3 regions of the Streptomyces sp. WAC05292 genome follow, and region 3 is predicted to be linked to each of the others. Evidence: riboswitches for the same ligand, from Rfam matches in the RefSeq annotation. Region 3 holds a riboswitch; each other region holds the start of a gene.
What was found. A riboswitch is a leader RNA that binds a small molecule or an ion and turns the genes downstream of it on or off. The one in region 3 is predicted to bind thiamine pyrophosphate.

Region 1 (3,267 bases), on a different contig from region 3:
GGACGACGGCCCCCAGCGCGTGGCCGCCTTCCTCGTCCTGACCGTGGTCAGCGACACGGGCGCCTACGCGGTCGGCTGGCGCTTCGGCAAGACCAAGCTCGCCCCGCGCATCAGCCCCGGCAAGACGCGCGAGGGGCTCCTCGGAGCCGTCGTCTTCGCGATGGCCGCCGGCGCCCTGTGCATGGAGTTCCTGGTCGACGGGGGCGCCTGGTGGCAGGGGCTGGTCCTCGGTCTCGCGGTCGCCGTCAGCGCCACCCTCGGCGACCTCGGCGAGTCGATGATCAAGCGCGACCTGGGCATCAAGGACATGGGCACGCTGCTCCCCGGCCACGGCGGGATCATGGACCGGCTGGACTCGCTGCTGCCGACCGCCCCCGTGGTCTGGCTGCTGCTGGCCCTCTTCGTCGGCACCGGCTGAGCCGACCGGGTTATCCTGAAGGGCGCACCACCACCGGTGGTGCGCCCTTTCCCCGTGGCAGCGGGGATGCATCTGTGAGGTCTCCGGCGCGGACAGCGCCACCGCCACCGGCTCCGCACGCGCGGAGGTCGTCAGACCTCGTCGCCCTGAGGAGGACCGAACATGGCACCCCGCCCCGCTCCGGGAGAGCTCACCTTCGTCGCGCCGAAGGCCGCGAAGAAGCCGCCCCGGCACCTGGCCGACATGACGCCGGCCGAGCGCCGCGAGGCCGTCGCCGCGATCGGCGAGAAGCCGTTCCGGGCCAAGCAGCTCTCGCAGCACTACTTCGCCCGCTACGCCCACGACCCGGCCGAGTGGACCGACATCCCCGCCGGCTCCCGCGAGAAGCTCCGCGAGGAGCTGCTGCCCGAGCTGATGAAGGTCGTACGGCACATCTCCTGCGACGACGACACCACCCGCAAGACCCTGTGGCGCCTGCACGACGGCACCCTCGTCGAGTCCGTCCTGATGCGCTACCCCGACCGGGTCACCATGTGCATCTCCTCGCAGGCCGGCTGCGGCATGAACTGCCCGTTCTGCGCCACCGGCCAGGCCGGACTGGACCGCAACCTGTCCACCGCGGAGATCGTCCACCAGATCGTCGACGGCATGCGCGCCCTGCGCGACGGCGAGGTCCCCGGCGGCCCGGCCCGGCTGTCGAACATCGTCTTCATGGGCATGGGCGAGCCGCTCGCCAACTACAACCGCGTCGTCGGCGCGATCCGCCGGCTGACCGACCCCGAGCCCGACGGCCTCGGCCTGTCGCAGCGCGGCATCACCGTCTCCACCGTCGGCCTGGTCCCGGCCATGCTGCGCTTCGCCGACGAGGGCTTCAAGTGCCGCCTCGCCGTCTCCCTGCACGCCCCCGACGACGAGCTGCGCGACACCCTCGTCCCGGTGAACACCCGCTGGAAGGTCCGCGAGGTCCTCGACGCCGCCTGGGAGTACGCCGAGAAGTCCGGCCGCCGCGTCTCCATCGAGTACGCCCTGATCCGCGACATCAACGACCAGGCGTGGCGCGGCGACCTCCTCGGCCGGCTGCTCAAGGGCAAGCGCGTCCACGTCAACCTGATCCCGCTGAACCCGACGCCCGGCTCCAAGTGGACCGCCTCGCGGCCCGAGGACGAGCGGGCCTTCGTCGAGGCCATCGCCCGCCACGGCGTGCCGGTCACCGTCCGCGACACCCGTGGCCAGGAGATCGACGGCGCCTGCGGCCAGCTGGCGGCCGCCGAGCGCTGACGGCCCCGGCCGGAGGCCCGAGAGGTGCGGAACCGGCCGCGGGGTACCCTGTGGCCGAACCAATTCCACATTCCGACAGGGGAGCGCCACAGCGCTGAGAGTGCGGTCACCGTCCACCGCAGACCCTCTGAACCTCGCCCCGGTCATTCGGGGTAGGGAGTTCGGTCACCACTCAAGCTGTTGCGCCCTGCCCGGCGTCCGCTCGCGAAGCGCCCGGCGGGGCCGCGTCTTCTCCTGGTCACACCCAGGAGGAATCACCAGTGAGCACCACCACCAGGAGACTCGCGGCCACCGCGCTCGCGACCGCCCTCGGCGCCGCCGCGCTCAGCGCCTGCGGCGGCGGCAGCGGGGACGGGTCCGCGGCCGAGGGCAGCGGGGCACCGGCGCAGAAGACGGTCACGCTCGTCTCCCACGACTCCTTCGCCGTGACCGACGCGGTCCTCAAGGAGTTCGAGCAGCAGAGCGGCTACACCGTCAAGGTCCTCAACTCCGGGGACGCCGGCACCGCCCTCAACCAGGAGATCCTCACCAAGGGATCCCCCCGCGGCGACGTCTTCTTCGGCGTCGACAACACCCTCCTCTCGCGCGCCCTCGACAACGGCATCTTCACCGCGTACGAGGCGAAGGGCCTCGACGCGGTCAAGCCGGAGTTCGTGCTCGACGCACAGCACCGGGTCACCCCCGTCGACTCCGGCGACATCTGCGTCAACTACGACAAGGCGTACTTCGCCGGCAAGAAGATCGCCCCGCCGCAGACCCTCGACGACCTGGCCAAGCCGGAGTACAAGGACCTGCTGGTCGTCGAGAACGCGGCGACCTCCTCGCCCGGCCTCGGCTTCCTCCTGGCCACCGTCGGCAAGTACGGCGAGGAGGGCTGGAAGGACTACTGGGCCAAGCTCAAGGCCAACGGCGTCGAGGTCGTCGACGGCTGGGAGCAGGCCTACAACGAGCGGTTCTCCGGCTCCGCCGGGGGCAGGAAGGCCAAGGGCGACCGCCCGCTGGTCGTCTCCTACGCCTCCAGCCCGCCGGTCGAGGTCCTCTACGCCGAGCCGCAGCCGGCCGAGGCCCCCACGGGTGTCGCCACCGGCACCTGCTTCCGCCAGACCGAGTTCGCGGGCCTGCTCAAGGGAGCGAAGAACGAGGCGGGCGGCAAGGCGCTCATCGACTTCATGATCGGCAAGAAGTTCCAGGAGGACATGCCGCTCAAGATGTTCGTGAACCCGGTCGTCAAGGACGCGCAGCTGCCCGAGCTGTTCACCAAGCACGGCGCCGTCGTGGAGAAGCCCGAGACCGTGGCCCCCGACACCATCGCCAAGAACCGGGAGCAGTGGGTCAAGACGTGGACCTCGCTCGTCGTGAAGTAGCCGGCGCCGGCGCGGGGCCCTCCGGGTCCCGCGCCGCACGCGGCGCGGCCGCCAGGCTCGCCCTGACGGCCCTGCCGCTGGCCTTCTTCGGCGTCTTCTTCGCCTACCCGGTCGCCGCCATCGTCGGCCGGGGCCTGAAGACGGACGCCGGATGGCAGCTCGGCCGCATCGGCGAGGTGCTCGCCGAGCCGGGCATCGCCGGCGTCC
Region 2 (3,267 bases), on a different contig from region 3:
GCCGGTCCGCGGAGACGACCAGCGCCGCCAGGGCCGTGGTCACCGGCACCGAGGCCACCAGGCCGATCGACCCCACCAGGGTTCGCACGATCTCCTCCGCGACGAGCTCGCTGTTTGCCACCGACCCCATGCTGCTGTTCGCGATCGAGAACAGCAGCAGCAGTGGCAGCGCCGCGCCCGCGTAGGCCAGGACCAGCGTGTTGACCACCGACGCGATGTGGTCCCGGCCGATGCGGATGGCCGCGAGGTAGACGGCCCGCGGTCCCATCGACGGATCCGCCTGGTGGAGTTCCCACACGGCCGACGTCTGGGTGACCGTCACATCGTCGAGAACGCCCAACGATCCGATGATGACGCCCGCGAGGAGCAGGCCGCTCATGTCGATCTCCGGGTAGAGGCCGTGGATCAGCCCGGTGTTGTCGTCGGTGTTGCCGCTGAGGAACGCCCAGTCGATGAACACCGAGCCCAGCAGGCCGATCAGCAGCAGGGACACCAGTGTGCCCAGGACCGCGACCGAGGTCCGGGCGGTCAGGCCGTGGCACATGTAGAGGGCGACCAGCATGATGGCACTGGCTCCGATGACCGCCACGAGCAGCGGATTGGCGCCCTGCAGGATCGCCGGCAGGATGAACAGCGTCAGCACGGTGAAGCTGATGGCGAGCGAGATCAGCGCGAACAGCCCGCGCATGCGGCCCACCAGGACCACGACGAGCGCGAAGAGGCCGGCGAGCACGGCCAGCGGCAGCTTGCGGTTGACGTCGATGACCGAGTACTGGAGGTCGCGGGGCGCGTCCGGGGCGTAGGCCACGACGACCTCCTGTCCGTCGGCCAACTGGCGCGGCGCGCCCGGCTGGACGATTTCGAAGAAGGTCCGCCCCTTGTCGGGCCCGGTGCCGACCTCGACCGTGGCCTTCTTGCAGGATCCGTTCTGCCGGGCGACCGCCTCGCGGCCCGAGGGGGTGGAGGTGTCGCCCGTCGGCGGCACCTGGGAGGCGTTCACCGATTTGCAGTCGACGGTCTCCAGCGCGACCACGCGGGCCTGCTCCGTCTGGCGGTCGAAGCCCACCCCGGAGCGCTCGTGCGCGGGAGCGCCGTTCGGCCAGAGCACGGCCATGCCGACGAACACGGCGGCGGCGAACGGGATCAGCACGGCGGCGATGACCTTGCGCAGGTGCTTCGAGACGGGCGCCGCCGGCCCGTGCCCGTGGCTGTGCCCGTGCCCGTGCCCGTGGCCGTGGGAGTGGCCCGGTTCGTGGGAGTGGCCGCGGCCGTTCGGTGCACGGCCGCCCGAGGGCGGGGGCTCGTGCGGATCGATGGGCTCGCCGGGGGGCGTCGTCGAGGGCGTCACCGGCTGATCATCGCAAGAGATGAGGGGGCCCACTGTTCAGCACGCCACAGATGACGCTAGCGTGGGGGCACCTTTGCACAACGCGGGAGCTCGGAGCACCGGGCTGAGAGGGCGCTGATCACCGTACGCGCGGACATGCGTACGGGAGGAGGCTGCGCCGACCGCCGAACCTGTTACCGGGTAATGCCGGCGTAGGGAGATCAGGTCTCATGACCATTCAGGACGCACGCACGCCTGCCGCCGGCCGGGACGCCGACGGCCAGACCGAGCGCCAGCCGGGCTGGCACAAGGGTTATGTCGCGGGCTCCCGCCCCGACATCCGCGTGCCGGTTCGCCAGGTCCACCTCACCAACGGCAAGGACGTGACGCTCTACGACACGTCCGGGCCGTACACCGACCCGCAGATCGAGACGGACGTGCGCCGCGGGCTGCCCCCGCTGCGCGAGAACTGGATCATCGGCCGCGGCGACACCGAGGAGTACGCGGGCCGCCCGGTGCGCCCCGAGGACGACGGCATCAAGCACACGTCGCCGCGCGGGGGCCTCAAGAACCTCGACGCGGTGTTCCCCGGCCGACCGCGCCTGCCCCGCCGGGGGCGCGACGGCCAGGCCGTCACGCAGCTCGCGTACGCGCGCCGCGGCGAGGTCACCCCGGAGATGGAGTACGTCGCGATCCGCGAGAACGTCTCCCCCGAGGTGGTCCGCGAGGAGATCGCGGCCGGCCGTGCCGTCCTGCCGGCCAACGTGAACCACCCGGAGATCGAGCCGATGATCATCGGCAAGAGGTTCCTGGTGAAGGTCAACGCCAACATCGGCAACTCCGCCGTCACCTCGTCCATCGAGGAGGAGGTGGAGAAGATGACCTGGGCCACCCGCTGGGGCGCCGACACGGTCATGGACCTCTCCACCGGCCGCAACATCCACACCACGCGCGAGTGGGTGCTGCGCAACTCCCCCGTGCCGATCGGCACCGTGCCGCTCTACCAGGCGCTGGAGAAGGTCGACGGAAAGGCCGAGGAGCTGACCTGGGAGATCTACAAGGACACGGTCATCGAGCAGGCCGAGCAGGGCGTCGACTACATGACGGTCCACGCCGGCGTGCTGCTGCCGTACGTCCCGCTGACCGCCCGCCGCAAGACTGGCATCGTCTCCCGCGGTGGCTCGATCATGGCGGCCTGGTGCCTGGCGCACCACAAGGAGAACTTCCTCTACACGAACTTCGAGGAGCTCTGCGAGATCCTCGCGGCGTACGACGTCACCTACTCGCTCGGTGACGGCCTGCGCCCCGGTTCCATCGCGGATGCCAACGACGCGGCGCAGTTCGCAGAGCTCAAGACGCTCGGCGAGCTGAACACGATCGCCAAGCGCCACAATGTGCAGACCATGATCGAGGGCCCCGGGCACGTCCCGATGCACAAGATCAAGGAGAACATCGACCTCCAGCAGGAGATCTGCGAGGAGGCGCCGTTCTACACGCTCGGCCCGCTCACCACGGACGTGGCACCGGCCTACGACCACATCACCTCGGGCATCGGCGCCGCGATGATCGCCTGGTGGGGCACGGCGATGCTCTGCTACGTCACGCCCAAGGAGCACCTGGGCCTGCCCAACCGCGACGACGTCAAGACGGGCGTCATCACGTACAAGATCGCGGCGCATGCGGCCGACCTGGCCAAGGGCCACCCGGGCGCCCAGGAGTGGGACGACGCCCTGTCGGACGCGCGGTTCGAGTTCCGGTGGGAGGACCAGTTCAACCTGGCCCTCGACCCGGACACGGCGCGCGAGTTCCACGACGAGACCCTCCCGGCCGAGCCGGCCAAGACCGCGCACTTCTGCTCCATGTGCGGTCCGAAGTTCTGCTCGATGAAGATCTCGCAGGACATCCGCCGCGAGCACGGAGGAGACCTGAAGGCCGAGGAG
Region 3 (3,267 bases):
GTCGGCCATCGCGCTCAGCCTCCCTGGACGGCGGTGAGGATTTCGATCCGGTCGCCGTCGCCGACCGGGGTCCGCTGCCACTGGCCGCGCGGTACGACGGCCTCGTTGAGGGCGGCCGCGACGCCCGACGGAGCCGTGGTGAGGGTGGCGACCACCGCGTCGAGGGTGGTGCCGGCCGCGACCTCGCGCGGCTCGCCGTTGACGGAGATGGTCATGCGTACGCCTCCTGACGTGCGGTGGAGAAGCGGCTCGGGCTGAACGGCAGCGCGACGTCCGGCAGCGTGCCGGTCGCCAGCAGTTCGGCCATGGCGTCGCCGGTGAGCGGGGTCAGCAGGACCCCGTTGCGGTAGTGCCCGGTGGCGAGGTGCAGGCCGGGCAGGGCGGTCGGGCCGAGCAGCGGGGCGTTGTCGGGGGAGCCGGGCCGCAGCCCGGCCAGGGTCTCGGTCAGCGGGAGTTCGGTGATGCCGGGCACCAACTCGTGGGCGTCGCGCAGGAGTTCGTACACACCGCCGGCGGTGACCGTGGTGTCCCAGCCGAGTTCCTCGCTCGTGGCTCCGACGACGAGCTCGCCGTTCTCCCGCGGCACCAGGTAGACGTGGCTGCCGCGCACGACCGCCCGGACCGTCCGCGACAGGAACGGCCGGTACGCCGCCGGCACGGCGAGCCGCAGCACCTGCCCCTTGACGGGCCGCACCGGCGGCAGGACCTCCTGCGGCACGCCGGCGAGGCGCCCGCTGAGCGATCCGGCGGCCAGGACGGTCTGCCCGGCGCGCAGCTCGGTGCCGTCGCCGAGGACGGCGCCGGCCGCCCGGTCGGCTTCGAGGAGGAGGCGTTCGGCGTGCGCCCGGCGGATGTCCACCCCGGCGCGTTCGCAGGCGGCGAGCAGGGCGGCCGCGAGCCGGCGCGGGTCCACCTGGTGGTCGCCGTCCACGCGCAGGCCGCCCCGGACGCCGGGGGCCAGCATCGGCTCCAGTCGCCGGCACTCGCGGCCGGTGAGCCATTCCGACTCCAGGCCGCAGCGCCGCTGGAGGGCGTGCAGTTCCCGCAGGTGGAGCCGGTCGTCGGCGTCGAGGGCGACGGCGAGGGTGCCGCACGCCCGGTAGCCGATGTCCATGCCGCCGCTGGCGTCGGCCAGCTCGGCGGCGAATTCCGGGTAGCGGGCGGCGGAGGCGAGGTTGAGGCCCAGCAGGGTCTCCTCGCCGTAGTGGAGCTCCGTGACCGCGGCGAGCATGCCGGCCGCGACCCGGGCCGCGCCGCCGCCGGGCGCGGGGTCGGCGAGCGCGGTGCGCAGCCCGCGGCGCGCGGCCCGCCAGGCGGTGGCCAGGCCGATGATCCCGCCCCCGATGACGAGGACGTCGGATCCCTTCCGAGATGAGTGCATGGGCGTCCAGCCCCTCCCTTCGCCGGCATGACCCGGATCAGGTTCGTACGGTCGGAGGCAGCTTCAGCCTCCCTCTCAGCCCGGTGCGCCCGGACTCCCGCGACAGGTACGGTGGCCACAGTAGCCGTTCCTCTTCCGGGAGCGGGAGGAGGCCGGAGGGCCGCCCCGCCGGACCCCGCGGCAACTTCACTGACTGATCGTCAGGTCGCTAGGGTGGTCGCGTGAGCGAGCAGACGGAACAGAACGAGCACGGCGTCGTCATCGTCGGCGCCGGGATGGCCGGGGTCCAGACCGCGGTGGCCCTGCGCGAGCAGGGCTGGACCGGCCCCGTCACCCTGCTGGGCGCCGAGCCCCACCAGCCGTACGACCGGCCCCCGCTGTCCAAGGCGGTGCTGCTCGGCAAGGCCGAGGACTCCGCCTTCGACGTCGACTTCGAGGGCCTCGGGATCACGCTCCGGCTCGGCGTCGAGGTGACCGGGCTGCGGCCCGCCGACCGCGAGCTGGACACCGAGGCCGGGCCGGTCCCGTACGGGGTCCTGGTGCTGGCGACCGGCGCCGAGCCGCTGACCCTGCCGGGAGCCGAGGGCGTGCCCGGCGTCCACCTGCTGCGCACCCTCGACGACGCGGCCCGGCTGCGTCCGGTCATCGCGCGCGCCCCGGCGACCGTCGTCGTCGGCGCCGGCTGGATCGGCGCCGAGTTCGCGACCGCCGCCCGCGAGGCCGGCTGCGCCGTCACCGTCGTCGAGGCCGCGGACCGGGTCCTGGCCGGGGCGCTGCCCGCCGAGGTCGCCGCCGCGATGGGCCGCTGGTACGGGGAGATCGGCGCCGACCTGCTCACCTCCGCCCGGGTGGCGTCCGTCGAGGCCGGGCGGGTCCTGCTGGCCGACGGCCGCGAGCTGCCCGCCGGCGCGGTCGTCGTCGGCATCGGGGCCAGGCCCGCCACCCGCTGGCTCGCCGGGTCGGGCGTCGAGCTGGGCCCCGACGGCTCGGTCACCGCCGACGCCCACCTGCGGACCTCCGTCCCCGGGGTGTACGCGGTCGGCGACTGCGCCTCCTTCCCCTCGGCCCGCTACGGGGCCCGGCTGCTGGTGCACCACTGGGACAACGCCCTCCAGGGGCCGCGGGTCGTCGCCGCGAACATCCTGGCGGGGGAGCCCGTGGAGGCGTACGACCCGGTGCCGTACTTCTGGTCGGAGCAGTTCGGCCGGTTCGTCCAGTACGCCGGCCACCATGCGGACGCCGACACCCTGCTGTGGCGCGGCGACCCCGCCGGGCAGGCCTGGTCGGTGTGCTGGCTGCGCGCCGGGGCCATGGTCGCGATCCTGGCGGTGGGCCGCCCCCGGGACCTCGCCCAGGGCCGCCGGCTCATCGAGGCGGGCAGCCCCGTCGACCCGGCCCGCGTCGCGGACCCGCAGACCCCGCTCAAGGCGGCGGCCGCGTAGCCTCCGCCCGGCCGGGCGGCCGGGCGGCCCCGGACGGGTCGGCCCGGGTACCGGCGGCCCGTGGGAGGTGGCAGGCTTGTGCCGTGACCGAGATTGACGCAAAGATCGATGCCCTTGTCCCCGCCTGGCTCCACCTCCCCGACATCGCCGAGATGATGGGCGTCGAAGTGACCCGGGTCCGCCAGCTGGTCAAGGAAGGTCAGCTGATCGCGGTGCGCCGCGGGGAGAACCGCGCCCTCCAGGTCCCCGCCGACTTCATCGACGGCGACAAGCTGGTCAAGGGCCTCACCGGCCTGCTGACCGTGCTGAAGGACGACGGCTTCTCCGACGAGGAGATGCTGGAGTGGCTCTTCACCGCCGACCCGACCCTGCCCGGCACCCCCGTGCAGGCGCTGCGCGAGAATCGCGGCACGGAGGTCAAGCGCCGCGCCCAGGCGCTCGCCC

Region 1: another riboswitch for thiamine pyrophosphate. It lies ahead of EF903_RS14835 (thiamine ABC transporter substrate binding subunit); the one in region 3 lies ahead of thiO (glycine oxidase ThiO).
Region 2: another riboswitch for thiamine pyrophosphate. It lies ahead of thiC (phosphomethylpyrimidine synthase ThiC); the one in region 3 lies ahead of thiO (glycine oxidase ThiO).

The regions. Positions count from the first base shown of each region.
Region 1 is NZ_RPSE01000111.1:12,967-16,233, reverse strand. It holds partial or broken gene EF903_RS14845 (phosphatidate cytidylyltransferase) at 1-418, shown strand, start outside; gene rlmN (23S rRNA (adenine(2503)-C(2))-methyltransferase RlmN) at 581-1,696, shown strand; TPP riboswitch at 1,764-1,873, shown strand; gene EF903_RS14835 (thiamine ABC transporter substrate binding subunit) at 1,957-3,060, shown strand; gene EF903_RS14830 (iron ABC transporter permease) at 3,036-3,267, shown strand, end outside.
Region 2 is NZ_RPSE01000001.1:20,421-23,687, forward strand. It holds gene EF903_RS00120 (YibE/F family protein) at 1-1,348, opposite strand, end outside; TPP riboswitch at 1,421-1,563, shown strand; gene thiC (phosphomethylpyrimidine synthase ThiC) at 1,558-3,267, shown strand, end outside.
Region 3 is NZ_RPSE01000069.1:18,120-21,386, reverse strand. It holds gene EF903_RS11090 (thiazole synthase) at 1-9, opposite strand, end outside; gene thiS (sulfur carrier protein ThiS) at 15-215, opposite strand; gene thiO (glycine oxidase ThiO) at 212-1,381, opposite strand; TPP riboswitch at 1,379-1,492, opposite strand; gene EF903_RS11075 (NAD(P)/FAD-dependent oxidoreductase) at 1,603-2,823, shown strand; gene EF903_RS11070 (Rv2175c family DNA-binding protein) at 2,907-3,267, shown strand, end outside.